Regions from separate parts of the Pseudoalteromonas sp. APM04 genome, predicted to be linked through region 1. Evidence: riboswitches for the same ligand, from Rfam matches in the RefSeq annotation. Region 1 holds a riboswitch; the other holds the start of a gene.
The links. A riboswitch is a leader RNA that binds a small molecule or an ion and turns the genes downstream of it on or off. The one in region 1 is predicted to bind lysine.
Positions count from the first base shown of each region.

Region 1 (15,725 bases):
TTCTGCTTTGAGTTAAACAATTAAATGTATTATTAACCCGCAATGATGAATAGATAATGAGCACTTTAAAAAACAGTAAACACAAAAAAGCCGATGCAAGATCACTCTCACATCGGCTTTTTCACTGCGGTAATACTTATTATAAAGAAAGCTCTTCTTTAGCACGTGTTAAATTGTGCGACACCATTGTACTGTTAGACATTGATTTAGCTTCGTATAAATCAGCAAGACCAGCCGTTTCGTTGTTCGCTTTTAAACGCGCTACACCGCGGTTGCTTAACGCGAATGAAGTAAGCTGGCGTACTTTAAATCGTGGTGCGTCTGCATCTTTTAAAAGTGCAATTGCTTTAGTACAAATAGCTTCAGCCTGTGCGTAGTTTTTTGACTTAACATTCAGTGCACAGCTATTAAATGATTGCTCAAGTGGCTGCGGCGCAGTTTGCGCTTCAATAACCATTAATTTGTAGTCACTTGAATCAGCCATTACAGCTGCAGAGCAAGTTAATAATGAGCCAAGAGCGATGGTTTTTAAAAGTGTACGTTTCATGGTTTGCCTTTCCTAATTAAGTGAGTCGTGCTTGTTGCCGACAAGTGAACTTTAGAGTAAAAGCTCAAACCTCACAAACGATAAAAACAAACTCAATAAGTGAATAAAATTAACCTATAGACTTTAGTCTAACGCCATTATAACTATACCAACTTTTTAGGTACTTACATTTAATAAACTATGGATAATGCGATTACTCTTAGCAATAAGAACGTAATCGTACAGACTACAATAATGCTAATACAAAAAAGCCCCAGCAGGTTAAACCTAGCTGGGGCTTTTTTTTAAAATGTGCTAGCTAAAGCAGCTTATAAAGAAAGCTCTTCTTTAGCGCGATTTAAGTTGTGCGATACCATAGTGCTGTTAGACATTTGGTTAGCTTCGTACAAATCGGCTAAAGCTGCTGTTTCGTTATTCGATTTCAAACGCGCAACACCACGGTTACTTAGTGCGTATGAAGTAAGCTGGCGTACTTTAAAACGTGGTGCGTCAGCATCCTTTAAAAGCGTAATTGCTTTAGTACAAACTTCTTCAGCTTGTGCATAGTTTTTTGACTTAACATTAAGTGCACAGCTATTAAATGATTGCTCAAGTGGCTGCGGCGCTGTTGCAGTTTCGATAACCATTAATTTGTAATCACTTTGATCAGCCATTGCAGCAGCTGAACAAGTAAGTAGTGAGCTAAGAGCGATAGTTTTGATAAAAGTTTTCATGGTCATAATCCTGTTTGGTTAAGTCGTGCTTGTTGCCGACAACTGAACTTTAGAGAATTCCCATCAAACCGACAAACGATAAAAACAAACCTAATAAGTGAAGAAATCTAACCTATAGACTTTAGTCTAATGCCGACCATTAATTTCGAAAATTGATATTTATCAAACAACCAAAATTTAAACTTATTGAGTGCGTTCAAGTAACTTAACTATTTGGGTTAAAACCATTTTTGGCTCATCATTTTGCGGATAGTGATAGCTTTTATTTGTTATTACTATTTCACCTTGAGGAAATACATTAGCCCACTTTGAATGTAAGACACCCCACATTTCACGAGCTTTGTCGGTAAAAAATAATACAGATGGCTTTTTATACTTTTTAACGGAGGCGATAACAGTCACGGGTATATCAGCAATTTGAGGGTAATCAGGTAGCGGGCGTTTTGCCCAAAAATCTAAATACTGATTCGACATTCCATTTTTCATATCATCGAGCTTTATTGCAGCAATTTCTTTTTCAGCACGGGGCAAATCAATTGCGCGCATAATATCTACATCGTGCTCTGATGCTGGCTCAATTAACATTAACGCTTTAATCTGATTAGGGTATGTTGCAGCAAATACACGCACAATATAAGCACCATAAGAATGCGCAACGTATACAACAGGCTCTTCTATTTTTAGTGTTTTGAGTAATAATATAACCTCAGCAGCGTATTCTTCTGAGCTATAGTTTTTCTTTATTTGTGCAGAGCCACCATTACCAATACGAGAATACCGTATAACTTTCGCGTGCTTGGTAAGTGATTCAAAAATCGGATCCCAATCACTTAAACCAGCAGAGCCGCCCGCTTCAAGTAAAATGGTATGTTTACCTTCACCTGCTAATTCGTATTCAACGTCAAAACCATTTACTTGAACCTTAGCCGTACTGGCTATTACACCGTGTGGAATGAAAAGCGAATAAAAAATGATTGCGGTAAAAAGTATTCTCATCATATTTTTTACTTAAGTTAATTTAAAAAATACCATATGCGATATTAAATATGACTTCCAGCGGTAATAGTTAAAATTTCTAAAGTTTAAATTAAGGTACCTATAAACTCCCTCGCCCATATGCCATAATCTAAATAATTCATTATTTTAGTAACTTGGCGCATATTTAGGCGTTTTTAAGTTAACTACTCAGGGTTTACTATGGCATATCAAGAGCAAAATCAAGCAACAATCTATTGGCACGATTATGAAACTTGGGGGGCGAGCCCTCAAAAAGATAAGCCGAGCCAGTTTGCAGGTATTCGTACCGATCTTGATTTAAACATTATTGGCGAGCCGCTTATTGAATATTGTAAGCCGCAAGCGGATTACTTGCCCCACCCTGAAGCATGTTTAATTACCGGTATTACGCCACAAGTGGCGATGAAAAAAGGCTTGGTTGAGGCTGAGTTTATAGCAAAAATTCATGCTGAATTTAGTATACCAAACACCTGTGTGGCAGGTTATAACAGTATTCGCTTTGATGACGAAGTAAGCCGTTATAGTTTTTATCGTAACTTTTACGACCCGTACGAGCGTGAATATAAAAACAATAATAGCCGCTGGGATATTATTGATTTAGTACGCGCTTGCTATGCGCTTCGCCCTGAAGGTATTGAATGGCCGTTAAAAGAAGACGGTAGCCCAAGCTTTAAACTTGAGCATTTAACAGTAGCCAACGGTATTGAACACGCTGCTGCGCACGATGCGCTAAGCGATGTGACCGCCACTATCGCACTGGCTAAGCTAATAAAAGAAAAACAGCCAAAGCTTTATAACTTCTTTTTTGGGTTGCGTAATAAAAAAGCGATTGGCGAGTTGGTTGATGTATTTAACATGACGCCGCTGGTACATACTTCATCGCGTATTCCTGCAACGCAAGGTTGTACAACGTGGGTGGCGCCAATGAGCTTTCATCCGGTAAATAAAAACGCCGTTATATGTTTTGATTTAACCCAAAGCCCGCAAGTGTTACTTGATTTAAATGTAGAAGAATTACGTAAACGTTTATACACCAAACGCGTAGATTTAGCCGAGGGCGATTTACCTGTTGGCTTAAAACTGGTGCATTTAAACAAGTGCCCTATTTTAGCGCCTGCAAAAACATTATTGCCTGAAAACGCAGCCCGTTTAGGCATTGACCGCGAGCAGTGCCTCGCTAATTTAGCTATTTTAAAAGCCAATACCGAGCTTCGCGATAAAGTAACTGAAGTGTTTAACGAGCAAGGCGATTACAGCGCAACCACTAATGTTGATTACTTACTTTACGATGGCTTTACAAGCCACGCCGACAAAGCTAAATTTGCGATTATTCGCGATGCTAAGCCAGATGAACTAGCGGGCTTAAACTTAGATTTTGAAGATAAAAAGTTTAATACATTACTGTTTAGATACCGTGCACGCAATTGGCCAGAAACGCTCAACCAGCAAGAGCTTGACCAATGGCGCCAGTATTGCCAAAACAAGTTAATGCACGGAGAAGATCAACCCTCAATCAGCGCTCAAGATTTTATGATCACCCTTGAAAACCTAGCCCATGAACACGACGACAGCGAAAAAAACCTGACCATTTTAAAGGCTTTATATAACTACGCGCAGAGCATGTAAATTGCTTTAAGTTTGTTTTTATAACGCATTAAAAACGCGGCGCTTTAGTAATTTAAGCGTCGCGTTTTTGTTTAAATTATTATGGGCTTCGCCCATCACGCAAGCAAGCTTCGCGTCTACAAGTAAAACCCATATCTACACCATCGCGGTAGACGTAGAGCTTGCTCACGTGAAAAGCGTAGCTTTTTAAATAAAAAATAATCTACAAAGAGAAGCGAGTGAGGAGTAAACGAGAGGGCATAAAAACATAAACCTTTTTAGAACTATCTCTTCCTCTAAAGCGCAGCGCCTCTTATCCTCTTTGTGAATAAATCACTTAAGGGCTTTGCCCATCACGCCAGCAGGCAGCGCATCTAAAAGCAAAACCCATATATACGCCACCTTAACGGAAGATGCAGAGCTTGCTGATGTGAAAAGCGTAGCTTTTAAAATAAAAAACTTTTGCACAAAGAGAAACAAATGAGAAGTAAGTGAGAAAACATACAGACCGGAGTTTTTCAAGTTAGTTGTCGCCTCAAGTTAAATTTTATGCCGCCCGCATTTCTTCTTTTTTCTCAGGGTTTAAATTTACTTCATTTATCATTGACCAGTCTCGTGACTTCCCTGACCAACGGCTTGGGTTATTCAATTTAGCTGCGTCGTTTACCTGCTGACGCTTAGCTAATATTTCTTTATCTAAACCTGAATGACGTTGGTTTGGCGTCACAAATTTTATACCACTGTGTAGGTGCTCATTATTGTACCAATCAACGAACCCACTTACCCATTCTCTTGCTGCGCTTATATCTTCAAATGGCTTTTCTGGGTATTCTGGGCGATACTTTAACGTTTTAAATAACGACTCAGAGTATGGATTGTCATTACTTACTGACGGTCGACTAAATGATGGCACAATCCCTAACTCCTGTAATGTTGCCAGTAATGTCGCGCCTTTCATTGGGCTGCCATTATCTGAGTGTAACGTAACTTGCTCGCGCTTTATTTGCTCCCGACTGCAAATATCCTTCATTAAATCTGCGGCTAATTCACTTAACTGTGAGTCGTAAACTTGCCAGCCAACAACCTTTCGACTAAAAATGTCCATCACTAAATATAAGTATAAAAATTGCCCTTTTACGCTCGTTGGTAAATAGGTGATATCCCAAGTGTAGACTTCATTTGCACGCACTGCTTTCAATACTCTTGGCTTTTTTATCGGCTTAGCTGGCTTTACTTTTTCTCTATGCGTTAATAAGTTATGTGCCTTCATGACACGATAAAACGAACTTTCAGACGCTATCCATATGCCCTTATCAAGCAGCTTAGGGACTATTTTACTGGCCGGTAAATGCCCATATTCGGCTGAATTAGCCGTATTAATAATGCGCTGCCGCTCTAACTCTGTGAGACGGTTAGGCGGCTGTTTTTTCGTACTCGTCCGTTTGTCAGTCATATCGTCTGCTTCAATCCACCGCTGAACGGTTCTTAGTGTCAGTCCAAGTAACTCACATGCCTTTTCTTTCCTTGCCCCTGAAGCCTGTGCGTTTGTGATAAGCGTTATTAATTCATGTCGCTCAGTCGCTGTTGTTAATCGTCCTCGTTGAAACCCCAAAGTGCATCCGCTTTTTTTTTGAGTACAAGTAGAGCGGCAGTTTCAGCTAAGGCCTTATCTTTGCGATTCAGTTCTTTTTGCAGTTGCTTTATTTCTTGCTTAAGCTGTTTACTGTCTGACTTTACTGTTTTATTTGAAGGTGGTGTTACTAAGTCTTTCTTCCATTGCTGAATATGATGCGGATAAAGCCCTATATTACGGCAGTATTCATTTATGGCGGCTTCATCTAAACTTCCACACTCAATTACTGCGTTGAGTCTTTCTTCTAAACTCCAGTCTTGTGGTCGTTTTTCTGCTGTCATTTGGCTACCCGTCTGGTGTATTTCAAGTTGATGCTTTTTTGCCAGTGCTATCCAACGTTGTAACGTTGAATAACCGACACCTAAGTCATCTGCAATATCTTCTAAGCGAACATCATCACATTGAGATAATGCTTTTTCAACAGCTTGAACTTTAAACTCTTGTGTAAATTGACGTTTCATTTTATTTGCCTCTGCTAAATGTTAGAGGCGACAACTATCCTGACACAGGGGGAGACCAACAACAACCTTTTTTGCACTATCACTGCCTCTAAAGGCGCAGCGCCTCTTATCCTCTTTGTGAATAAATCACTTTACGGGTTTTGCCCATCACGCCAGCAAGCTGCGCATCTAAAAGTAAAACCCATATATACACCTTAGCGGAAGATGAAGAGCTTGCTGATGTGAAAAGCGAAGCTTTAAAATAAAAAACTTTTGCACAAAGAGAAACGAATGAGAAGTAAATGAGAAAACATGAACCAACAACAACCTTTTTAACACTATCACTGCCTCTAAAAGCGCAGCGACCCTTACCCTTTTTGTGAATAAATCACTTATGGGCATTACCCGCTAAACAGGCAAGCTTCGCGTCTACAAGTTAAACGCGGAACCTGTTTAATTTAAAACACAAATAGTTATTTTTTATGCAGCGCCTCTATTCGTGCAAGTAGGCTTGAAGTATCGTATCGGCCGCCGCCAAGTGCTTGTACATCAGCGTAATATTGGTCTACCGTTGCAGTCATTGGCAACGTAGCACCATTGTTTTTAGCTTCATCAAGCGCAATGCCTAAATCTTTGCGCATCCAATCTACGGCAAAACCAAACTCGTACTCACCTGCCCACATTGTTTTGTAGCGGTTTTCCATTTGCCACGATCCTGCAGCACCTTTAGAAATGGTTTCAATTACTTTTTCGCCATCAAGCCCTGCTTGCTTAGCAAAATGTAAGCCCTCGGCTAAACCCTGTACAACACCGGCAATACAAATTTGATTAACCATTTTACAAAGCTGGCCCGAGCCTACGCCACCTAACAATTGGCTAAAACGGCTAAACGCCGCCATTACAGGCTGTACTTTTGCAAATACGGCTTCAATGCCACCAGCCATTACTGTTAAAACGCCATTTTCTGCACCGGCTTGTCCGCCGGACACTGGCGCATCGATAAAGTCAATATTTTGCAGCGCCGCTTTTGCAGCTACTTCGCGGGCAACTTCTGCAGAGGTTGTTGTGTGATCAACTAATATGGTGTGCGGTAACATACCCGCCAAAACGCCATTGTCACCATAAACTACAGAACGTAAATCGTCGTCGTTACCCACACACATAAACACAATATCAGCGCCTTGAGCAGCTTCGCGTGGGGTATCTGCAACGCTTCCTTTGTATTGTTCAGCCCAACTTTGCGCCTTTGATTGCGTACGATTAAATACACATACGCTATGCCCTTTATTGGCTAAATGCCCCGCCATTGGGTAACCCATTACGCCTAAACCTATAAATGCGACTTTCATTGACATAAAAATGACCTATTTAACTGCTAACTTAGAAACTAGGTCCCGATTATGTCAACCGGCCAACAAAAAAGCGAATGAAAGTCTTTGTAAAATTTCCACCAATTGGAAATTAAGTAGGTAACCAATGGATAGTATTTATCAGTTTAATGCACCACTTTATAACAGTGAGAATTTTTCTTTAAGCGAGTTAAAAGGCAAAACCGTACTCATTGTCAATACAGCCAGTAAATGTAGTTTTTCAATGCAATTAAATGCTCTCGAAAAGCTATATCAAGAGTACAAGGATCGTGGCTTTACGGTACTTGCATTCCCATGTAACCAGTTTGGGCAAAACGAGCCACTTGATAATTTAGCTATCAGAGACTTTTACCAAATGCAGTTTGGTGTTTCGTTTAAAGTATTTGGTAAAGTCATGGTAAATGGCCCAGACGCTCACCCTTTATTTAGCTATTTAAAATGCCATACCCGCGGTATTTCACAAAACCGTGCAGTGAAATGGAATTTCACAAAGTTTTTAATTAACTCACAGGGTCAATTAGTCGCACGCTATGCACCGCGTACTAAACCTGAAACACTTAAACAGGTTATCGAAACACACCTACAAAAAGCCGTTGAATCAAGTGACATAAAAGCAACACCCATTATGTCTGCTTTAAATAGGCGCACAGCGCTGTAAATAAAAAGTAATCGCTACTTGAGCGCATGGCAGTAACGTAGTTTAATTTAAACAGGTTTACTATTTTAAACGCACCAAATTGTTGGAGCCACACCATGAACATTGCTTTTTTTAGCGCGCAAAAGTACGAAAAACCTTTTTTTGAACAAAGCATTACACCTCATAATAGCTTAGCAATAACCTATTTTGAGCAATCGCTTAACGAGCAAACTGCGGTGTTAGCAAGCAATTACAATGCAGTGTGTGTATTTGTAAACGATACAGTTAATGCTCAAGTTATAAAGCTATTAGCAGCCCAAGGTGTAAATACTATATTACTGCGCTGTGCCGGTTTTAATAATGTTGATTTAGATGCGGCAAAAGCACATAACATTCATGTTTTGCGTGTACCAGCATATAGCCCAGAAGCCGTAGCTGAGCATTGTATTGCGCTTATGCTTACACTGAGCCGAAAAACACATAAAGCCTACAACCGCGTGCGCGAAGACAACTTTGATCTAAACGGGTTACTTGGATTTAATTTGCATAACAAAACAGTGGGCATTATTGGGTGCGGAAAAATTGGCTTAGCACTGTGTAATATACTCAATGGATTTGGCGCAAACGTTTTAGTGTGCGACCCAAATGCAATACCGGGTAACTACTCCATTACCGACCTAAACACGTTACTTACCCAAAGCGATATTATTTCGCTGCATTGCCCACTAAACGATCAAACCCATCATTTAATCGATGAACATGCTTTCGCTAAAATGAAGCCCGGCGTTATGCTTATCAACACCTCACGTGGTGCATTACTCGACAGCAAAGCCTGCATACAATCACTTAAAACACAAAAACTAGGTTACTTAGGACTAGATGTATACGAGCAAGAATCCGAACTGTTTTTTAAAAACCACAGCGACGAAATAAACCAAGACGATATATTTTCTCGTTTAGTTGGTTTTAAAAATGTTCTGATCACCGGGCATCAAGGCTTTTTTACTCAAGAAGCGCTCAACGAAATAGCAAACACCACCATTACAAATGCTCTTGAGGTTGAACAGAGTAAACCGCTTACTAACTCCGTTTTTAAAAATTAACATTTATAGCCATTTACACTTGCCAAAATATGCATTGCAGTGGTATCAATTAGTTATATTTAATGGCTTTTTTAGCAGGTGTTTAAATGGAAAAAACAGCGTTATTCATAGATGCAGAAAATATAAGCCATAAATATATAGAGCAAATAATGGCTAAGTTTGAACATATTGAGGTTAAAAAAGCATATGGCAACTTTGGGGCTGTACAGCTGAAACCTTGGGTTAATATATGTTCGCGCTTTGCTATAGAAATGGTGTACCAAGAAAAACTTGTAAAATCGAAAAGTAATGCTGCCGATATTGCGTTAACTGTCGGGGTTATGGAGTCATTGTATGTCTCGCCGATTGACACTTTTGCAATCGCTTCATCTGATTCTGACTTTGCTGCGCTAGTGCACTTTTTAAGACGAAATGGTAAAAAAGTAATAGGGTTTGGTAATAATACAGCGAGCGCTAAACACTACTTTGATGATTTTTATATTTTAGGTAAACAAAACACCATACCCAAAGTAAAAAATAAAAGTATTGCCTCTGTTGATACCTACCATTTAGCACTGGTGAAAGAAGCCGTTGAAAACACACAACATGCAAAAACTGGACTCTCTGAAACAGTGGATGTTGGTACCTACCTTCATCGAATATTCAACATTACAAAAAAGCAGCTAGGCGTAAGTAAGCTATATCAATATTTTAAATATCACGATCAGCATTTTAAAATGCAAAAAGCCCCCGACGGAGGCTTTTTAGTCTCGTTGCATTAAGTCATTAACCAAACGCGACGTTTGCAAACACCAAGGTCATTAATATTGGGCATACAAAACGAATATACTGGGCAAACCAAAAATGCGCGCCGGTGCTAGCTTGGTGTAACTTATTACCTCGTTTGAACATCCAGCCAACCGTTATAAAGTAAAATAACCCCATTAACGGAAGTTGGTACTGAGTAAATACCATAATAACTAAACCAAATAACCAATCAAAGTTTACTATAATTGCACTCGCACATATTAAAACCACTAAGCTTACCAACCACGTGGCTTTAGTTCGGTTTACATTGTGGTTTTCAACTAAAAACGCAACCGGAATTTCAGTAGACGAAATAGTCGAGGTCACAGACGCTATAGACATCAAAACAAAAAACAATAAACCAACCAGTAACCCTATTTCTCCCATGGTATTAAATAACTCAGGTAAAATAGCAAATATAAGCTGCCCTTCACCTATTAATTTACCGCCACTAAATACCTCAACGCCATTATGCTGTGCAACATAAATAGCCGGAATAATAAGTAAACCAGCTAAAAATGCAACGCTCGTATCAAGTAATGCAACACTTGCCGTTAGTTTTGGCAAATTGGCATCAGGCTGTAAATACGAGCCGTAAATCATCATACACCCCACCCCTAACGACAACGAAAAGAACGCTTGTCCCATAGCGGCAATAATTAAATTTGGATCGAGTATTTGGCTAAAGTTAGGCATTAAATACGCTGCAAAGCCTTCGCTTGCGCCATCCAAAGTGGCTATATAAGCAATTAGCGCAACAAGTAACACCAATAGCATAGGCATCAGTCGGCGCGACCAAGTTTCAATACCCGATTTAACCCCCTTTAAAATAATGCAGGCCGTTAAAATAAGCATTAATGGTGTAAATACAAAATTACGGGCTTGCGAGTCACTGTGTAAAAACTCGCTCACACTGTGCAAACCAACAAACGTTGTAACAGGCTCAATTGCGTACGACAGCATCCAGCCTGCCACAATTGAATAAAAACTCAACATAACTACAGCGCCCGCAAGGCCAATATAGCCCGCAGCTGCACCTATTTTACGGTTGCTATCTTGCCATGCGTCACCCAGCGCTTTTACCGGGTTTGCTTGTGCGTTATGGCCTAAATAAAGCTCGGTATATAGCGCCGGTAAAGCCAATAAAAAGATAACCAGAAAATAGACGAGTAAAAAGGCTCCACCGCCATGATTAGCAGCTTGTGTAGGAAATCCCCAAATATTACCCAAACCCACTGCCGCGCCAGCAGCGGCTAAAACAAAACCAAGTCGGCTTTGAAACCCATCACGCATTTGTGCCATACATCTACAAATCTGTTATTATTTTGATTGTTGTGAATTAAACCATATTTAATGCCAGCTGAGTAATAAAATTGTATTCAGCCTTTGTTTGTCGCGTTAACTGCTCACAATAACAACGACTTTTTACTTTTTGAGCTGATATGACCGCACATTTTTTTAATAACGCCTTAACCATAACACCAACAGATTTTGCCAATTTACCTAAAGGCAAAAGTACCGTTTTGTTGTTCGACGCTAATACACTTAGTTTGGCTAATTACAACTTGGCGAGCTTACTCAGCGAATTTGAATTAACCGTTATTAACCGCCGTAAAAACCAAATAGCTAAAAAAGAATATGTAGCAAGCCGCTTACTTTTAAAATTGCTTGTAAAATCCACCTTCCCTGAATTTTCAAATGTGCCATTAAATGCCATTAACACAAGTTTTAACCAATCCACAGCTAAATTAGAGCTGCATATTAACGAATGCGTTATTAATACGTGTATATCGCACTCTCATGGTTTTGTTGGGGTTGCTTTAAATTTAGAAAGCGAGACGTTTGGCTTCGACCTTGAAAAAATTAGCTTAACGCGCCCGTTTGAAAAACTAGCCAAGCATTTTTACCACACAGACGAAGTTACATTAATTACGTCTCAACCTAATACGCAAAGCCAAGCCAATACCTTTTTTAGAATTTGGACATTAAAAGAGTCATTAGCTAAAGCAACTAGTCGCCCTATTGCCAAATTACTTAGCCCCAACGTATTTAACGAATTAACCTTAGTAAACTTGACCACAAGCAGCCAAGTAGTAAACACGCTAACAGAGACGTTTGATTTAACCTTAGTGCATAAAAAAAGCACCGGCTGGCGGTGCTTTTTGTTACCCGATGTCTCGCTTATACCAACCCGCTAAATTAAGTGATCTATTTTGAGGATAGATAAACGTGTTGATAGCTAGGCAAAAAATTCGTTATTTAGTTGTTCTAAATGAGAATTTTTTAATGCAGATAGCGACACTTTTAGCCCCTAAAAATGATTAAGTATTATTGCGAATTGGTATTGCTAGTTAAGCTTCTAACAAACGACTATGAATAGCCTGAACCACATTATCAGATTCACTTTGTTCGACTAAAAAGCATAGATTGTGCTTACTTGCTCCATGACAAATCAAGCGAATATTAAAGTCACTTAATACCTGCATTAAGTTCATTTCGTGTTGGCGAAGTTGAATCTCAGAGCCAATAAGTGCCACCAGTGTTAAGTTGTTTTCAACCGATACATGGCAAAATTCAGCAAGCTTATCTAAACACGCTTGGTCGAGCTCTGGGCGCGACGCGTTAGGCGCATTATCAAGCGTTATTGCTACACTAATTTCAGACGTAGTTACCAAATCAACCGATATATTAAACTCGCTTAAAATAGTAAATACACGGGCTAAAAAGCCGCTAGCCAATAACATTTCAGGGCTTTTAAGGGTGAGCAAAATTTGATTTTTACGCTGGGTAACCGCGCGAATTCCTGGCTGCTGCGATTTTTCACGCTCTATCCACGTACCACCACGTTCAGGCTCGCGGCTTGAACCAACAAACACATTAATATGACTACGGCTAGCGGGTAAAATAGTAGCAGGATGCAATACCTTTGCACCAAAGGTAGCCATTTCAGCGGCTTCATCAAAGCTTAAGCGAGCAATGGGCGATGCCTTTACACATAATCGCGGATCGGTACTAAAAATACCCACAACATCAGTCCAAATATGTACGCTTTTGGCGTTTATTGCCTCAGCAAGTAAAGCGGCACTGTAGTCAGATCCACCACGGCCAAGCGTTGTTGTTTGTCCAAATTCGTCACTACCAACAAAACCTTGGGTTACAATAACTTGGTCATCTAACAGTGGGATCAAATATTCTTTAGCAGCTTGTGCTGTTGCGCTTACATTTGGCGTTGCTTTTCCAAACTGACTATCTGTTTTAAGTACTTGGCGTACATCAAAGCGATCGGCATTTAAGCCTTTTAAACGCAGCACTTGCGCAAATAAATACGACGATAAACGTTCACCAAAGCTAAGTAACTCATCGTGCTGCTGATCAGTTGTCAGTATTTCAAGCGCTAGCGTTTGGAATGCTTTTAACGTTTCGTTAAAACCTACGGCTAAATCGGCATCAAGCGATAACTCATCTAAAATAGCGTGTTGAATGGCTAGCACGCCGTCAATGTGTTCTTGGCGCTGCTTTGGGGTAATGCTTGATTTACACAGTGCAACCAAATGATTAGTTACGCCGGCACTGGCGCTCACAGCAACAATACGCACGCTTTTATCGGCAACAATAATTTCGCTACAACGACTCATCGCATCAAAGTTAGCCACACTGGTTCCGCCAAATTTGGCAACGATGTAATCTGATTTAACGTCCGATACTGTTTGCGGCACTGATTGGGTAGTCATTTAGTCTCCTTTTGCGGTATCCAAACCGCGATAAAACAAGAAGAACTTGGCAAGTGAATGCTTGAAGGTAAATCCACTGCCAGAAGCTCTCCACCTAGATTGGTGACAGTTTTGAGGATTCAGCCCCATAAACCGAAAAACAACATCGACGTAACGTTGGTTTTCTCGGCGAGTACTTCCCTCTTTAATGGTTATGGGCGTTCGTCACCTACCATTAAATACCTAAGTATCGCACCTCTTCTGAATGTTGTATTAACCAATGGCTAATAAAACAAAACCCCACTATAAAGTGGGGTTTGAAAGTTAACGTTTAGACGTCTAGCTGTCAAGCGTTTTAATGCGGTTTGTTAAGCAAAACTTAAACAAACCCGCCCATGTAATACGCGCCCGCATAACCCACGGTATAACTTACTAACAAATAGAGCGACAAACGTAAGTAACTCATAAAAGTTAGCTCTTTTACTTTACTCATAGCAATAATACCCGCAGCCGATCCAATAATTAACATAGATCCGCCAACACCGGTTGCATAAGTAAACGATAACCAATCTTGCTGGCTCATCACTATATTAGCTTTTAGTAAAGCAGCAGTGAGCGGTACGTTATCAACCCCGGCCGACAAAATACCCATTAAGTAGTTAGCGTACTGTGGCGCCATAACGGTGTAAAGGTCGGTAAACTTACTTAGCATTCCAATCTCTTTTAATGCACCTACCAATAATAAAACCCCGACGAAAAACAGTAAGGTGTCGTATTCTATGTCGCGTACGTAGTCGATAATATTTTTGTTTATGTCTTTTTTGCGCATTAAAAATTGCGCCACTAAAAACATGATTGATAGGCCACATAAAAAAGTTAATAAAGGCGGTACACTGTAAATTACACTTAGCGCAAGTATGCTTATAACTGTAGATACAAAAATAACTGCAATGGTGATATCGGTTTTTTCTATGCGTTTTTTTCCAGACTTTGAAAAGATTACATCCCCTTTCATGCCAACACTTAGCATTGCTGCTAACAGCATAACGCTAATAAATGCAGGCGCAATAAGCAGTAATAAGTTAGCAATGGTTACCTTGCCATCTAAAAATATCATTAAGGTTGTTACGTCACCGGTAATTAACGACACACCACCGGAGTTAACACCAAACACAATAAGTGTGGCATATTTTATAAGCTTTTTAGGCGGTAGTTTTAACGACATAACTACAGCAAGCGATATTAACGTAGCCGTTACGTTGTCTGAAACCGACGAAAACAAAAACGCAAAGACCCCAACCAAAAACATCAACTTGCGTTCGCTAATACTTGTTGGCATTACTCTGTGCACAATATTTTCGATAAACCCTTTTGAATTTAAATAAGCAACAAAGGTCATGGCGGCCATTAAAAACAACCACAGCGATGCTATCTCTAAAATATTTTCGTTAAGGAGTTCTTGTACTTGCTCTGGGCTTTGCCCATGCAAAGGGAAAATAAACAGGAGGATCCAGCAAAGCGTGCCAAAAAAAAGCGTGGTTTTAGCTTTATTTACATGGATGATATCTTCTATAACAATCAATAAAAATCCGATCGCTATCAGGGTTAGAATAATCGTGGAAACCATGGGTATTAAATAACCTTTGATATTGTTTTAAAGAACACACGCAAAGTCCCTCTCGACGTGCCTATTTTCGGCGCGAATGTTAGCACTGCGGCTATACAAAAACTATTATTAAATAGTCTTAAAAACGAATACCATATACAGGCTAGATTAATTAGAATACGTAATAATGAGACGCTTCTAAATTCTCAATAATAAATTACTAGGATGTTGTAACACCTTATGATCCCAGCTAAAAAGCGACTAAATACCCTTAGCGAACATTGGGGAGTTTTAGAGCTACTATTTAAACGTTTTAAAATGGCCGACTTTAGCCTAAAAGACGTGCAAAATGCGATAAAGCAAAAACAACCCACGTGGAACAACGAGCGCATTTACAAAGAAACAAACCGTTTGCTCAATCAAGATATTTTAATTCCACTGGCTAAATCATCACAGCTTGAAATTAACCGTGCAATTGCTGACTTTGCTACTTTTTTACTGCAAGAAGAGCATTTGGGCTTAGCACAAGAAATTAGCGTGTTAGTAGACGATCTTGCC
Region 1 is NZ_CP094441.1:1,426,701-1,442,425, reverse strand. It holds gene MTP24_RS06795 (hypothetical protein) at 140-547, opposite strand; gene MTP24_RS06790 (hypothetical protein) at 856-1,260, opposite strand; gene MTP24_RS06785 (alpha/beta hydrolase) at 1,444-2,256, opposite strand; gene sbcB (exodeoxyribonuclease I) at 2,458-3,903, shown strand; one part of gene MTP24_RS06775 (IS3 family transposase) at 4,430-5,496, opposite strand; one part of gene MTP24_RS06775 (IS3 family transposase) at 5,496-5,976, opposite strand; gene MTP24_RS06770 (NAD(P)-dependent oxidoreductase) at 6,429-7,310, opposite strand; gene MTP24_RS06765 (glutathione peroxidase) at 7,432-7,983, shown strand; gene MTP24_RS06760 (2-hydroxyacid dehydrogenase) at 8,079-9,065, shown strand; gene MTP24_RS06755 (NYN domain-containing protein) at 9,152-9,826, shown strand; gene MTP24_RS06750 (sodium-dependent transporter) at 9,831-11,153, opposite strand; gene MTP24_RS06745 (4'-phosphopantetheinyl transferase superfamily protein) at 11,294-12,049, shown strand; gene lysC (lysine-sensitive aspartokinase 3) at 12,203-13,582, opposite strand; lysine riboswitch at 13,658-13,830, opposite strand; gene nhaD (sodium:proton antiporter NhaD) at 13,941-15,188, opposite strand; gene MTP24_RS06730 (hypothetical protein) at 15,408-15,725, shown strand, end outside.

Region 2 (15,725 bases), 1.7 Mb from region 1:
AACGCGGCCCCACAAAGGAAATGACCAATCAAGCTGAAGTGCACCACGATTGTCTGAATTTAAGTTATTACGAGTCATAAAGCTAAATTCATGATCGTGATATCGATATGCACCGCTAAATTCAAAGTACCCCATGTATTTGTAAATATCAGGGTTATCATCCCCTTTTGCATCTAGCAGGTTTTCTTTTTCGTCTTCAGCTATGCGATACCAAGGTTTAAAGCTAAAAACAAAGCCTCGGTTTTCCCATATGAAGTCGGCGTAAATACGGTTCCACGAGCGTGAGTTTGGTTGGCTTCGACCATTTGACTGGTGTGAAATACCTAACACAATAGCCATTTCATCGCCCCAAAGTACGTTTTCTGGATCCAGGTAATTTATCCAAAAAATTTCAGGCTCATAGTTGGTTTCACGAAATGGCGATGAAATCTCTGAGTTATAAATTTGCCAATAGGACTGCAGCGTAAAACCAAAATACAAGGCTTGGTCTTCGTCAGAAAATTCGTCAAACAAGGGAACCTTGATTGAAAGTTGATATTTTGCTTCTAAGTTATCGAGCGTATCACCATCTTGTTCATCGGTGAGCTCATCAAAACGGTCAAAAGGGCGATCGTTAGGATGCGATACGTATGATAATGGCAATATGTAATTTCGTTTGTGGGGTGTGATTACATTACGATTTTTTTTACCAACCTCTTCACGTGCTTGGCGTTTATCGAGTGCGGTCAGTTGTTTGTTTTCTTCCAGTGCAGAACATTTTTTACGAAGCTCATCGAGTGTTTGCTTGCCATCGCCCCCAATCACTTCATTCAAAATACATTGCTTAACGAGTTCTATACTGCTGTCTTGCTCGTTTGTTTGTACTTCGTCTTGCGCAAATGCTGCGGTACTTAGTAAAGCTGAAAGGGTGATCCAGTGGCGCCAGCTCATTGTAATTCCTTGTGAGTATTGGGTAGGTTGTGATTTATTTTATTATAACGCTTTTTACATTAGGTACAGTGAACTTTTACTGAACTGTTTACATTACGTTAAAGGCGGTACTAACAGATCAAAAGAAAAGCGGCCAAAGCCGCTTTATCTAATGTACATTAACTTAGGAGATTAATGTACTCTCACGCAATGAGAAGGGTGAGCTATAGCTCAAATACGTTTGTAAAAAATTTATACAACTCAGTGCCTTGATTAACGCTTGCTGAGGCAAAGTGCAAAATAGCGATAGCATCGCAATCAAGAGTCAGCGTTTGTAATGGTTGTTCACTTAGATAGCGTTCCATACGTAAAATATGTGCGATGGGCTCGCCTGCTTTAATATGACCACCAAGTGGTGCTACATATTCAACCATGCCGCCAATAGGGGCGTAAAAGGCAAAGTAGTCATCTAGGTTACACGCATAGCGAGTTATATTAGCTGGTTTATGCGGTGCATCTACTAATACGTTCTTATGATTTAGGTAGCATAATATGCTCTTTGCATCGTTGAGTGCTTCTTTTAAATCTATTTTTTCTTGGCTACCTAGCTCAACTGTAAAGGCTTCTACCTGCACGTTGAACGAACGCCCTTGCGCGCTAAGTGCATTACTTAAGTGCCACCATGGGCAAAAGCTAGCTTCATCCATAGCGCCATCAAAGTCGCTTGGGATCAGCAGTACATGTTCAATATTAAAATAACGAGCACTGTCTGTTGCATAGGTTGGGCAATATAAATGCTTACTTGAAATAGGGCCTGTGTGTAAATCGAGCACTATGTCGGCTTGGTGCGCAAGCTTTTGCAGGTTAAGCGCAATGCGTTTACCGGTATTGAGTAAATATGCGGGGCCGTTAAGTTTGGTGTCTATTTCATCAAGCAAGGCTTGTTTAAAGTTATCTTTTAAAGCTGCATCGTCGTACTGGCTATGATCTTTGGCAAACTGGGTGACTAAATCACTATTGTAGTGATACATACGGTTCCAGTTAGTGCCAGTAATAGGGTCGAATCGGCCAAGGGTAAACTCCCCTGATTTTTGATTGCAACCAATAGGGTTAGCATATGGTACTAAGGTAATGTCGCCTTTTAAATTGAGCTGTTTTAACTGCTCTAGCAGCTGAAAAATAACCGCGTTACCTTGTACCTCGGCGCCATGCATGTTGGCTTGAATATACACGCTTGGACCTGTGCCGTCGCCTTTTAAGCGATACACCGGGATAGTGAGAGGCAAGCCATTTGCTACTTCCCCTACTACAATGTTTTCTTGGCTAATGGGTGTTGTTATGCTCATGTTTATTACCTTAAGTAGTGACTGGCATCTTCTGCTTGGCGTACACAGGTGAGCTCGCCATTTTGTAACACGTATTCTGCAGCTAGTTCATGGCATAAAAAATAGGGCATGCTTTCGGTAAAACCATAGGCGCCACATTGGCTAAACACCAGCCAGTCTTGCTCGTTTAAATCGCTTGGTAGGGTATGCTCGCCTAAGCAATCAAGGGCAGTACATAATGGGCCATATAGGCTCATTGCTTGTTCTGGCGCCGTTGATTCGCGCAATAACGCCGCAGGAAAATCTTGGCTTGTAACAGCAGGACGCAATAAGTGGTTAATACCACCGGTTAAAATAACTTGCTGTTGGCCGTAGTTTTGTTTGCACTCTACTACGGGGTTAGCATAATGACCGCATTCGCCTACAGCGTAGCGGCCAAGCTCCATCCAAAGCTCGTCTACACCCGCCTCTTTTTTAATTTTAGCAAGCGCGGCTATAAGGCCATCCCACTCAAGGATTGTCTCGTTTTGTGTATAAGGAATGCCTAAACCGCCGCCTAAATCGAGAATTTTAAGGTTTATATTTAAGTTATTAGCCAAGGTGGTAAGCGGTGCAATCATTTGCGACCACAGCTCGCTTAGCTTTTGCGTGCTAAGCATGTTGCCCCACTGAAAAATATGCAGGCCATCAAAATTAAGTGCTGGGTAATCGCCAGTATTGAGCGCTTGCCATTCATCACAGCCAAGCCCAAACGGAGTTAGGCTGTCGCCGCCTAGTGGGTTTTTTTCACCTTCAGGCCAGCGTAGTTGCACACGCAATAAAACTTGCAGCTGCGTATTTTGCAGCTGCGCTTGTTGGTTTAACCAACGCACTTGATTGAGGCTTTCGGCAACAAAAATACGTACGCCGCGCTCAATAAAGTGTTTAATTTGTTTAGAGCTCTTTGCAGGCCCTGTGTTGAGCACGCGCTGCGAACTAATACCTTGTGCAAGGACTTGTTCAAGTTCACCTTTACTTGCTACGTCAAAGTTAAAGCTTGCGCTATCTAAGCTTTGAATAATCTTAGAAAGCGGGTTCGCTTTTACTGCATACCAAAGTTTTACATCGGTTTGCGCAACTAAGCGCGTAAGGTGTGCGTTTAGTTTATCTAAGTCGTAAACAAAAAAAGGAGTATCAAGCTGCTGTGTAAGCGTATTAACAGCGGTTTTGATTGGCGTGCTCAAAAAGCTCATTATCGTAAAACCTCTTCTAGCAATAATGATGCATCGCTCTGTTCGTCGCGGTATTTAACAATTAACGCACACGACATGCTTAAGCCTTGCTCACGTGCCCATTCGTTAGACGCCGGGCGAGAGCCAGGTATTACAATTGCGTATTCTGGAATTGGCTCGCCTTTATCTAGCTGACGCTCGTTAACGCAGTCGTATACCGGAATGGTTGCAGATAAGCGCACGCCTGGTGCAAGTACCGCGCCTTTTTTAACCACTACGCCTTCAACAATGACACAACCTGCGCCAATAAACGCATCGTCCTCAACCACAACTGGGCTTGCCCCGATTGGCTCAAGTACACCGCCAAGTTGAACGGCTGCGCTCAAATGTACGTTTTTACCTACTTGTGCACACGAGCCCACTAACGCGTGGCTATCAACCATAGTGCCTTCGTCGATGTATGCGCCAATATTTACGTACGCTGGTGGCATAATAATAGTGCCTTTAGCTACGTAGGCACCACGACGAACGCTTGAACCACCTGGTACCATACGCACGCCGTCGTCAGTGCTAAACTCTTGCGGTGCAAGGTTGTGCTTGTCAACAAACCCGCCTGCAAACTCGGTGTTAGTGCCATTTTTAAAGGCTTCTAAAATGCCTTGTTTTACTTCTACGTTAGCTTCCCATTGGCCGCTTTCGTTTTGTGATGCTGCGCGTACTGCGCCGGATTCTAAATTATTTAGTAGTTCTAACCAGCTCATTATAAAAACCTGTATTTAATGCCAAGATAAAATGGTGTCGTTTGCAGTGGTAATGCAATCGGTTTGCGTTAACTCAAGATGCGTTAAAGGCGGGCGCAGCAACGGGCTACTTAAGCGGCCTTGTTGGTGCATTAGCACTTTAACGGGAATAGGGTTTGCTACAGCAAATAGGCTATTAATAGCGCGAGTCCACTGAGCAAATAAATTGGGGTGTTGGCCACTTAAGCTGCGTTTTACAAATTCGTGTGTTTGCAAAGGCCACGCGTTTGCCGCAACCGATACTAAGCCTTTTGCACCTGCTTGGGCAAAGTAGGGCATAAGTGCATCGTCGCCACTGTATAGCGCTAAATTAGGCGCGGCTTGTCGGTATGCTTCAAATTGGGTGATGTTGCCACTGGCTTCTTTTAAAGCCCACAGTTTAGGGTGCGCTTTTAAGTTTTCAATGGTTTCGATAGGAATGCTTACACCGCTGCGCCCAGGTACGTTGTACAACATACACGGATGCGCGCTTTCGTTTAACAAGCTTTCGTACCAAAGAGTTTGACCTACAGCCCCTGGTTTTGCATAAAGAGGCGAGCCTAATAAGTAGCTGTGAATAGGTAATTGGTTACAGTAGCTAACCCATTCTTTTTGTTGAGCTAAATTACTACCACCAACAGCAACCATAAGCGGTACACTGGGTTTTAATTGGCACACATGCTCAACAATGCCTTGCTGCTCATTAAGCGTAAGGGCTAAACCTTCACCTGTGCTACCGAGCAGTAAAATACCGTTGTGTGCTGCTTCTTGTTCGCTAACAAGTGTTGTGAGCGTGTCGTAGTCAACATTACCTTGTTGATCAAACGGCGTAACAAGCGCTGTCCACAGTGCGTAGTCATCTAAATTGAAATTATTGATCATCTCTTACGAACCTATAAGGTGTTCGAGATATTAAAGGGGCTGTATGATGTGAGCCGCATTAACGTCGTTCGAACAGTATTCGAAGAGCGAATGGGCTTAAAATAATAGGGCGCACGGCCTTATTATTTAAGACCAGAAGCTCTCCACCAAACTAATAAGCTGTTTTAAAACAGCTATTGGTGACAGTCGCTAGGATTCAACCTAGTCGCCCGAAGTAATTGCTTCGCAAAAGCGTTTACCTCTCGGCGGTATTCCCCTGACGTATGCTCACTGGAGTTTGCGCTCCTAACATACGCTACCTGAATAACGCACCTCTTCTAGCCCTTTGTATTTTGTTTAACCGCAAAAGGTTTAACAAAATACAATTTAAATAGGGTAATTGCGGCGATTAAAACATTTTAGCCGTCTAGGTGTCAAGTTGCAGGATACAGATTAGTTCATCGAAAATGTGGGTGGTTACGTATTGGCTGCTTTTCTCGTAAACTAACCCTATGAGCAGCGAGGTATTTAATAAGTATGGAAAAATTTAGCGATATTTATAAGCGAGCAGTAGAGCGAAAAGGCTCTGAAAAAATGCTTAAGTTATTACTCGCAAAACCCTTATCTAAAAAAGCATTAAGCGCATTAAGTGACGACGATTGGCTTGAAGAATTTACCCGAAAAGTTTTTCAAAGTGGTTTTTACTGGTCGGTAATAAACAGCAAATGGCCGGGCTTTAGAGAGGTTTTTTGGGAATTCAGCGTTGATAAGCTATTAATGATGCCGCCCGATATGCTCGAGCAAAAAGCGAGTGATGAGCGTATTATTCGTAATTATAAAAAAGTGAAAACAATTCCTGAAAATGCCTACATGATCCACGAAATAGCACAGGAATATGGCAGTTTTAGCAAGTTCGTAGCTAACTGGCCAAGCGATGACATTATTGGTTTATGGGCATATTTAAAAAAACACGGCGCCCGTTTGGGTGGAAATACTGGCCCGTATGCCTTAAGAGCGCTTGGTAAAGATACTTTTTTACTTTCGCGAGATGTAGAAAGTTACCTAAGGGCACATAAAATTATTGATGGTGGGCTGCAAACTAAAAAATCACTCACTGCTGCGCAGGCATTTTTTAACGAAATGCAAAAGCAAAGTGGTTTAAGTATGCAAGAGCTGAGTTTAATTGTGGCCTATGGTGTGGGTGACAATCGCGTAGGTATACGTCAACAGTCAGGAAATTAACCATGAAACTAGTGCCGAGATACACAGACATAGCAGATAATTTCGCAATAGAAGATCAACCATCAAGCGTTGCAGCTCCGCAACTGCTTTTGTGGAACGAAGCGTTAGCAAAGCAGTTTAATATAGGTGTTGAGCCGCAGCTGCGTCCTAGTACCTTTGCAGGCAATGAATCACAGCAAATAAAGTCGGTAGCGCTTGGTTATTCTGGGCACCAGTTTGGTCATTTTTCGCCGCGCTTGGGTGATGGGCGAGCGCATTTGCTTGGTGCTATAAATGACGATAAAAACCAGCTGTGGGACATTCAGTTAAAGGGCTCAGGCGCTACCCCGTATTCTAGAGGTGGCGATGGGCGATGTGCATTAGGCCCTGCTATTCGTGAATACGTAATGAGTGAAGCTATGCACGCATTAGGTATTCCCACTACTCGTTGTTTGGCTGTGGTTGGTACCGGCGAAGCGGTTTACCGTAATACGCCTCAACCAGGGGCTGTTGTTACTCGCCTAGCAAGCAGCCATATTCGTGTTGGCTCGTTTCAATACTTAGCAACCCAAGGCGATGCTGAGGGATTAAAAAAATTAGCTGATTTAGCAATTAAACGCCATTACCCTGAAATAACGAGTGAAGGTCCTGAGCGGTATATCGCTTTTTTGACAGCAGTCATTAGCAATCAAGTGAACTTGATTATTAATTGGATGCGCGTTGGGTTTGTTCATGGCGTTATGAACACCGATAACACGCTCGTAAGTGGCGAAACTATAGATTATGGCCCGTGTGCAATGATGGATAGCTTTGATTTTGACACCGTATTTAGCTCTATAGACAAGCAAGGCCGCTACTCTTTTGGTAATCAGCCAAATATGGCGAGTTGGAATTGTGCTCGCTTAGCTGAAAGCCTTATCCCATTAATTAGCGATGATGAAGAAAAAGCTGTGTCATTACTTACTCCAGTTATACATCATTTTTCAGAGCAATTTAATACTCAATTTACAGTAATGTGGAGCAAAAAATTAGGCCTGGCTGGTGCAAAAGAGGGCGACAAAGATCTTGTTTCTGAGCTACTAACATTATTGCAAGCACATCATCTTGATTACACCAATACTTTTGATGCACTGACGGAGTTTGTGAATGGCAATGCAACTATTCCAAAAGAATTAATTGAGTGGGCGAATAAGTGGCAAAGCCGAACAAGTAACGATAGCTACAAAACCATGCGAGCAGCCAATCCACGTATAATTCCGCGAAATCATATAATTGAAACAATATTAGCTGAATATAATGAGCTTGGTTCAAGTAAACTGATGAGCCGTTTTGTAAAAGTAGCTAATAAACCGTACCTGTTCAGCGATGATATGGCCGAATTTCAAGAGGTACCGTCAAATGATACCGACTATAAAACTTTTTGTGGTACTTAAGTGTTGTAAAAATAGATAAGTTAATGATTATAAATAACGATATTTTAGCACAGAGATGTTCATTGATTGAGCAAAGCAAATTCCGGTGTTACTATCTAAACATAAAGATAAGTTAGTTTCATTGTGAGCAAGAACAATTGATTGAGTTGTCTTTGTGTCTTCTGCAGATTATCGATTTATATGATCAACTAGTTGGTTTCTAGCTAGGTAAAGTTTTAAATTTCACCTAAACTGATTTGTTGGATATCGTTATATCGCATTGAAAAAAATTATAAACTTTATTTTTCGTTAAGTATTGATTAACAAAAGTTGAGTTAGTCTGTATAAAACTTAGTGAGCTAGTACTTAATTAGCCACAATTTATTAGTTGTTAAAATGGGAAGAAAACAATGAAATTAAAATCACTAACTATTGCAATTGCGTTAGCTGCAACTAGCGTATCTACTTTTGCTGCTGACAAGCAAGAAGGTTTCTACATTGGCGCATTTGGCGACTACTACGATGCGTCTTGGGAAAATATGAGCGCACAGGCTGGTCTTGACGTAAACGAGTCGACTGGCTTTGGTCTTGAAGCGGGTTACCGCTTCAGCGATTTTTGGAGTGCTCGTTTAGAGTATGCAGATCTTGATTTCAATGCATTCGACAAAGCCGCTGGTAACCGTAACAACATCGACGGTAGCCGTTTTGGTATTGATGCGCTTTACCATTTAGATGGCGGTCCTTTCTACGGTTTAGTTGGTATTAAATCAATGGACGTTGTTGATGACAACACGTTCTTAAATGCAGGTGTTGGTTACAGACACTTCATTACTGACAACTTATTCGCTAACGTTGAAACTGCTGTATACCAAGGTATTGATAAAGGTTACACAGATGTTGGCGCTAAATTAGGTATTAACTATTTCTTTGGACAAAACACTATGCCTGCTGAGCCGGTACAGCCTGCGCCAGAGGTTGTTGAAGTTATGGTTGAGCCAGTAGACAGCGACAATGACAATATTTTAGATGCTGATGACAAGTGTCCTAATACACCAATGACAGATGCTGTTGATGGTACTGGTTGTACTTTATATGAAGATAAAGAAGTAACTGTGAGCTTATTAGTAACGTTCCCTAACGACAAAGCTGCTGTATCACAGCGTTACTTAGACGACATCGATCAAGTTGCATCTTTCTTAAAAGATTACCCAGATACAACAGTGCTTTTAGAAGGTCATACTTCAGCAGTAGGTAAAGCGACTTACAACAAAATGCTATCTAAAAAGCGTGCTGATTCGGTAGCTAAGCAATTAATAGCTGACGGTATTGCATCTGACCGCATTACTACGGTAGGTTTAGGTGAAGAGCGCCTTAAAAATGAAGCTAACACAGCCGCTGCACACGCAGAGAATCGTCGTGTTGAAGCGCACATCAAAACAATCAAAACAGTAAAAGTTTTACGTTAATAGATTATTTTTATTATAAAAACCCAGCTTATGCTGGGTTTTTTTATGGCCGCTATTTATGCTTGTCTACCTAAATAGTAATGATTATTACTTAATAAGTATTCATGGGAATAGAATTTCCCGCAACTACTATTCATAGTGTTTATAGTCGGTATAATCAGTTGTGTAACTGGATGGATTTTCATCTATCTATAAAAGCTTTATAATTACGCGTTAGAATACTATAAGTATTGGGTAACAAGTGCGCATGAAGCGCTACCGAATACTTTCACGTCACCAAGAGGGCAATATTGTGCTACAAGAATATCGTAAACACGTAGAAGAACGTGCCGCGTTAGGTATCGTACCAGCGCCATTAGATGCTCAGCAAACTGCTGATCTTATTGAATTAATAAAAAACCCACCGGCAGGTGAAGAAGAATTCATTTTAGATTTATTAATCAATCGTGTACCACCAGGTGTTGATGACGCTGCTTATATCAAAGCAGGCTTCCTAGCCGCTGTAGCTAAAGGTGAAGCGACTACTTCTCTTATCTCTAAAGAAAAAGCAGCTGAATTATTAGGAACAATGCTAGGCGGATACAACATCGCGCCAATGATTGACCTACTTGATGACGAATCATTAGCGCCAATCGTAGTAAAAGGCCTTTCAAACACATTACTTATGTTTGATGCTTTCTACGACGTAGAAGAAAAAGCCAAAGCAGGCAATGCGTTTGCTAAGCAAATTATCGAATCTTGGGCTGCAGCTGAATGGTTTACAAATAAGCCAGCAGTAGCTGAAAAAATCTCTGTTACTGTATTTAAAGTAACGGGTGAAACAAACACCGATGACTTATCACCTGCACCAGATGCATGGTCACGTCCTGATATCCCACTTCATGCTTTGGCAATGCTAAAAAATGAGCGTGATGGCATAAACCCAGATAAAGCAGGTGAAGTAGGTCCTATCGTACAGCTTGAAGAATTAAAAACTAAAGGCTTACCACTTGCTTATGTAGGTGACGTTGTAGGTACTGGTTCTTCTCGTAAGTCTGCTACTAACTCTGTGCTTTGGTTTATGGGTGATGATATCCCATTTGTACCAAACAAACGTGTTGGTGGTGTATGTTTAGGTAACAAAATAGCACCTATCTTCTTTAACACAATGGAAGATTCTGGCGCATTACCAATCGAATTAAATGTTGACGAGTTCAACATGGGTGATCAAATTGATATTTACCCATACGAAGGTGTTGTTAAACGCCATGGTACTGATGATGTTATCTCTACTTTCGAACTTAAGTCTGACGTAATCCTTGATGAAGTTCGTGCTGGTGGTCGTATTCCACTTATCATTGGTCGTGGTTTAACAGACAAAGCACGTACATCTTTAGGTTTAGGTGCTACTGATGTATTTAAAGTACCAGCAGTGACTGAAGAGTCAGACAAAGGCTTTACACTAGCGCAAAAAATGGTTGGTAAAGCATGTAACGTAGCCGGTATTCGCCCAGGCCAATACTGTGAGCCTAAAATGACTACTGTAGGTTCGCAAGATACTACTGGTCCTATGACACGTGATGAACTTAAAGACTTAGCATGTTTAGGTTTCTCTGCAGATTTAACAATGCAGTCATTCTGTCATACCTCTGCTTACCCTAAACCAATTGACGTAAACACGCACCATACGCTTCCTGATTTCATCATGAACCGTGGCGGTGTTTCACTTCGCCCTGGTGACGGTGTAATTCACTCGTGGTTAAACCGTATGTTATTACCAGATACCGTAGGTACTGGTGGTGATTCACATACTCGTTTCCCATTAGGTATTTCGTTCCCAGCGGGTTCAGGTGCAGTAGCATTCGCAGCAGCAACAGGTGTTATGCCACTTGATATGCCTGAGTCTATTTTGGTTCGCTTTAAAGGTGAAATGCAGCCAGGTATCACATTACGTGATCTTGTTCATGCAATTCCTTACTACGGTATCAAAGAAGGCTTATTAACGGTTGAGAAGAAAGGTAAAATCAACGAATTCTCTGGCCGTGTACTAGAAATTGAAGGTGTTGAGCACTTAACTGTTGAGCAAGCATTTGAACTATCAGATGCATCAGCAGAACGTTCAGCTGCAGGTTGTACTGTTAAGCTTTCTAAAGAGTCTATCTCTGAGTACCTTGAGTCTAACATTGTTATGCTTAAGTGGATGATCTCTGAAGGTTACGGCGATGTTCGTACAATCGAGCGTCGTATTACTGCAATGCAAGATTGGTTAGCTAACCCAGAACTTATGGAAGCTGACGCGGATGCGGAATACAAGCACGTACTTGAAATCGACCTAGCTGATATTAAAGAGCCGGTACTTTGTGCACCGAATGACCCAGATGATGCGCGTTTACTATCTGACGTTACAGGCGAGAAAATCGATGAAGTATTTATCGGTTCTTGTATGACTAATATTGGTCACTTCCGTGCCGCAGGTAAATTATTAGATGGCTTTACTGGTCGTATTCCAACACAGCTTTGGGTTGCTCCACCAACGAAGATGGATAAAGACCAACTTACAGACGAAGGTTACTACGGTATCTTTGGTCGTGTTGGTGCACGTATTGAAACTCCAGGGTGTTCACTGTGTATGGGTAACCAAGCACGCGTTGCAGATAAAGCAACGGTTGTTTCTACCTCAACACGTAACTTCCCTAACCGTTTAGGTACAGGCGCAAACGTATTCTTAGCATCAGCAGAGCTTGCTGCAGTGGCGGCAATTTTAGGTAAATTACCTACTCCGGCTGAGTACCAAGAATATGCAGCGAAAATCAATGCAACGGCAGCAGATACTTACCGTTACTTGAACTTCCACCGTATGCCTCAGTACACTAAAAAAGCAGACAACGTAATTATTCAGCAAGCTGTTTAATTTATAGAGTTTGAATAAAAAACCCGCTTCGGCGGGTTTTTTATTGTTTAAATATAATTTAGATTATTCATGCTTTAATAGCCTTATACTGAATTAAAATTAAGTATTTTTTTACATTTAAGTTAGATAATAAAGCAATAATTCCTCGCTATATGCATTAAAATCTCTTTTAACATTCTCATTATTTTAGGCGAGATTTCATGACTGCATTAAACAACCAGAATTTACTGCAACTTCGTTTTATTAACCAAGCAAATATTGATTTGGTTAAGCCTTCTTTTGATAACCTACCTGCAAATCCATATGCAGATGGCGAATTTCGTAAGCGTCGTTATTCAGTAATTAAATTTCAAAATGGTGAGCTAAAATTGCAAGCTGCCAAAGCATTTGTTCAAGACGATTCGATTAATACGTTTCAAGGTAACGTTGAACGTACTTACGAAAATTTAGAGCAAAGCCTACTTGAATCAGATGGCATGAAAAGTATTGTCAGTGAGTTTTGCCAGCTTACCGGTATTGATGAAGATCGCGATATTGAAATACATCAATTTAGAATGTTAGCCATTGATAGCGATACGCCAGCAGCGCCAGAAGGCGTGCATCAAGACGGTTTTGATCATGTATGTATATGCGGTGTTTCGCACGAAAACTTAGAAGGTGGCGAGTTACTTGTATACGAAAACAAACAAGCTGAGCCATGTTTTAAAATGGAAATTAAAGACGGCATGTTTGCGCTTATAAACGACCGTCAAGTGTGGCATAACGCCACACCAATGAACAAAGTTGATGCCAGCAAACCAGGTTACCTGGATTGCTTCGTACTTACGTCTTAAGGGATGAGCATGAATATAGCGCAATTACGTGAGCAGTTTCCGGCATTAATGCAAAGCGTTGATGGTAAATCGCCGATATTTTTGGACGGCCCTGGTGGCTCTCAAGTGCCGCAGTCAGTGCTTAATGCAATGTCTGCTTATTTAGGGCATTACAACTCAAACCTAGGTGGCGCGTTTTTTTCAAGCGATAAAACTGTTGAGCTAATGGCAAATGCACGCCAAGCTGCAGCCGATTTACTCAATGCGCCAAGTGCTCAAAATATTGTGTTTGGCCCTAACATGACAAGCCTTACCTTTAGTTTTAGCCGAGCTATATCGCGCGATTGGCAAGCCGGTAATGAGATCATTGTTACTAACGCCGATCACTTCTCAAACGTGTCATCATGGCAGCAAGCCGCAGAAGATAAAGGCGTTAAGGTTAATACTGCCTTGATTAATGAAGCCGATTGCAGCCTAGATATGACGCAGTTTGAAAGCTTATTAAACAGCAAGACTAAGTTGGTGGCTGTTACCTATGCTTCAAATACCACAGGCTCAATTAACGATATTAAACGCATTATAGAGCTAGCTCATGCTGTGGGCGCTCTTGTGTATGTTGATGCGGTACATTATGCGCCGCACGAGCTTATTGATGTACAAGCCCTTGATTGCGACTTTTTAGCCTGCTCAGCGTATAAGTTTTTTGGGCCACACCTAGGGATGGTGTACGGTAAAAAAGAGCATCTTGAAGGTTTTACGCCTTACAAAGTAGAGCCTGCTAAAGATGTAGCGCCGGGACGTTGGGAAACAGGTACCCAAAGCTTTGAAGCAATGGCAGGCTTTATTGCCGCTGTTGATTACATTGCTGCAATTAGCGAGCTTGATGATGGCCATACACGCTGTGAAAAGCTAACAGCTGCGTTTGCTAAAACTAAACAGCACGAGATGGCGCTCAGTGAGCACTTTTTAACGCGTTTGGTTAATTACCCTCGTATAAAGTTATACGGTATTGATGACTTTGATCGATTAAACGAACGTACCCCTACGTTTGCTTTAACATTTGAAGGGCTTGAGCCACGCGCCGTTTCAGAGTTTTTAGGCAAACAGCATATATGTGTGTGGGATGGACATTTTTACGCGCAAGGTTTATGTAAGCAATTAAACGTGCTTGATACAGGCGGTGTAGTACGTATTGGTTGTATGCATTACAACACAGTCGAAGAGCTTGATAAGCTGTTTGATATGTTTGACGAGCTACTTGGTTAAATAGGTCGTCTACTAAATATATAAATAAGCCATAAGTGTTACTTATGGCTTATTTATTGGTTTAGCTTTTAGGTGCACCATATATTTGCTCTGCACGGTTAAATAGCACCCACGAGGTTAAAATATACTTATCGTTTGATACTGGCTTATTACCCCTATGTGTATGCGTAAAGTAGCCAGGCGCTATCACCATGGTGCCTTTTTTAGGGGCTATTTTACGGTTTTGATAATAAAACTCCGTTTCTCCACCTTCCTCGACATCGTTTAAGTAAAACATAAATAAAAGTACACGATGCAGGGCTTCATTGTGTTGTAACTGAGGATACACTTCGCTGTGCCAGTAAGGATAACCCCCTTTATTTACCTCGTATTTCTGCGCTTGGATATTACCTAATCTAAATATTTGCTGCACAAGGACAGGGAGCTGTGGCTTACCCACTTCATCAAAATTTTCTTGAGTTAAATCCACTACTTCCCCCGTTTTTGGATGATAAACCTTTAAGCCAAATGCGCCAATCATCATAAAAATATGTTCTTCAATATAGTTAAAAACATGTTGTGCAGTCGTTTGTTGTATATGTTTTAATTGCTCTGCGTATTCGGGGTGACTATTTAGGTGTAGGTCGTGGCTATCTTTTTTCTTTAAATCAACACCGCCTGAAGTAACCCCTTGTTTTACATGCGGGCTTTGCGTGAACGTATTAATAAAGTTATCGCAAAAATCATCGCTCAATGCGTTTTCATAAACGCGAATAAAGTCCGTCATGGTTTACCTTTGTATAATTATTTTTGGATTAATATGTTTATTGAAAAAGTGATACCGCGCTTTAGCGAAACAGATGCACTCGGACACATCAACAATACCGTACTCCCCGTGTGGTTTGAAGCCGCTCGCGTCCCTATTTTTAAATTTTTTACGCCAGACTTAAACCCACATGACTGGAAACTAATCATTGCCAAAATAGAAGTGTCGTTTGTGGGGGAGTTATTTTATGGCCACGAGATCACGATTAAAACGTCTGTAGATCACATAGGAAAAAGCTCTTTTGTACTCAAGCAAGAGGCATTTCAGCATGATAAATGCTGTGCAATTGGAAAGGTTGTAATGGTCAGATATAACTTTGCTGAAAGAGCTAAGCAAGCTTTGAGCACTGAAGAAAAAGCAGCACTTGAGAAGCATATGGCTTAATTTACAAACCGATACTGCGGTGTTACGCACATTTCAACTTAGCCAATTATAAAAAGGTAGTCAGTATTAACGTTAAATAAATAGCGCAATTGTAAATTTTATTAAAAAATTTAACGTTTTTTAATTGAGTTACCAATATGAGTTATATACTATTTATAATATATATAGCTGCCTTATCTAACTAATATAGTTTTCTAGGTAACTTTTGAGGAATGTGCGTGACGATGACAACCATTGATGAACCAATGCGGGTTATACGGCTTAGTGACTCTAAGAATCTAACTGCCGAAATATTGCCATTTGGTGCAATAATTAAAAGCATTAAATTTAAAAACCAAGAAATGACGCTTAGCGTCGACGATCCTCAGTACTATCTTGAAAACC
Region 2 is NZ_CP094441.1:3,223,553-3,239,277, reverse strand. It holds gene MTP24_RS14940 (phospholipase A) at 1-930, opposite strand, end outside; gene MTP24_RS14935 (succinylglutamate desuccinylase/aspartoacylase family protein) at 1,134-2,255, opposite strand; gene MTP24_RS14930 (PLP-dependent decarboxylase) at 2,261-3,466, opposite strand; gene MTP24_RS14925 (2,3,4,5-tetrahydropyridine-2,6-dicarboxylate N-succinyltransferase) at 3,466-4,206, opposite strand; gene dapA (4-hydroxy-tetrahydrodipicolinate synthase) at 4,222-5,106, opposite strand; lysine riboswitch at 5,235-5,431, opposite strand; gene MTP24_RS14915 (DNA-3-methyladenine glycosylase I) at 5,623-6,327, shown strand; gene MTP24_RS14910 (protein adenylyltransferase SelO family protein) at 6,330-7,739, shown strand; gene MTP24_RS14905 (OmpA family protein) at 8,129-9,184, shown strand; gene acnB (bifunctional aconitate hydratase 2/2-methylisocitrate dehydratase) at 9,477-12,074, shown strand; gene MTP24_RS14895 (2OG-Fe dioxygenase family protein) at 12,275-12,907, shown strand; gene MTP24_RS14890 (cysteine desulfurase-like protein) at 12,917-14,152, shown strand; gene MTP24_RS14885 (2OG-Fe(II) oxygenase) at 14,214-14,918, opposite strand; gene MTP24_RS14880 (acyl-CoA thioesterase) at 14,952-15,341, shown strand; gene MTP24_RS14875 (aldose epimerase family protein) at 15,566-15,725, shown strand, end outside.
Region 2: linked by a shared signal. The riboswitch ahead of dapA (4-hydroxy-tetrahydrodipicolinate synthase) and the one ahead of lysC (lysine-sensitive aspartokinase 3) in region 1 are both predicted to bind lysine.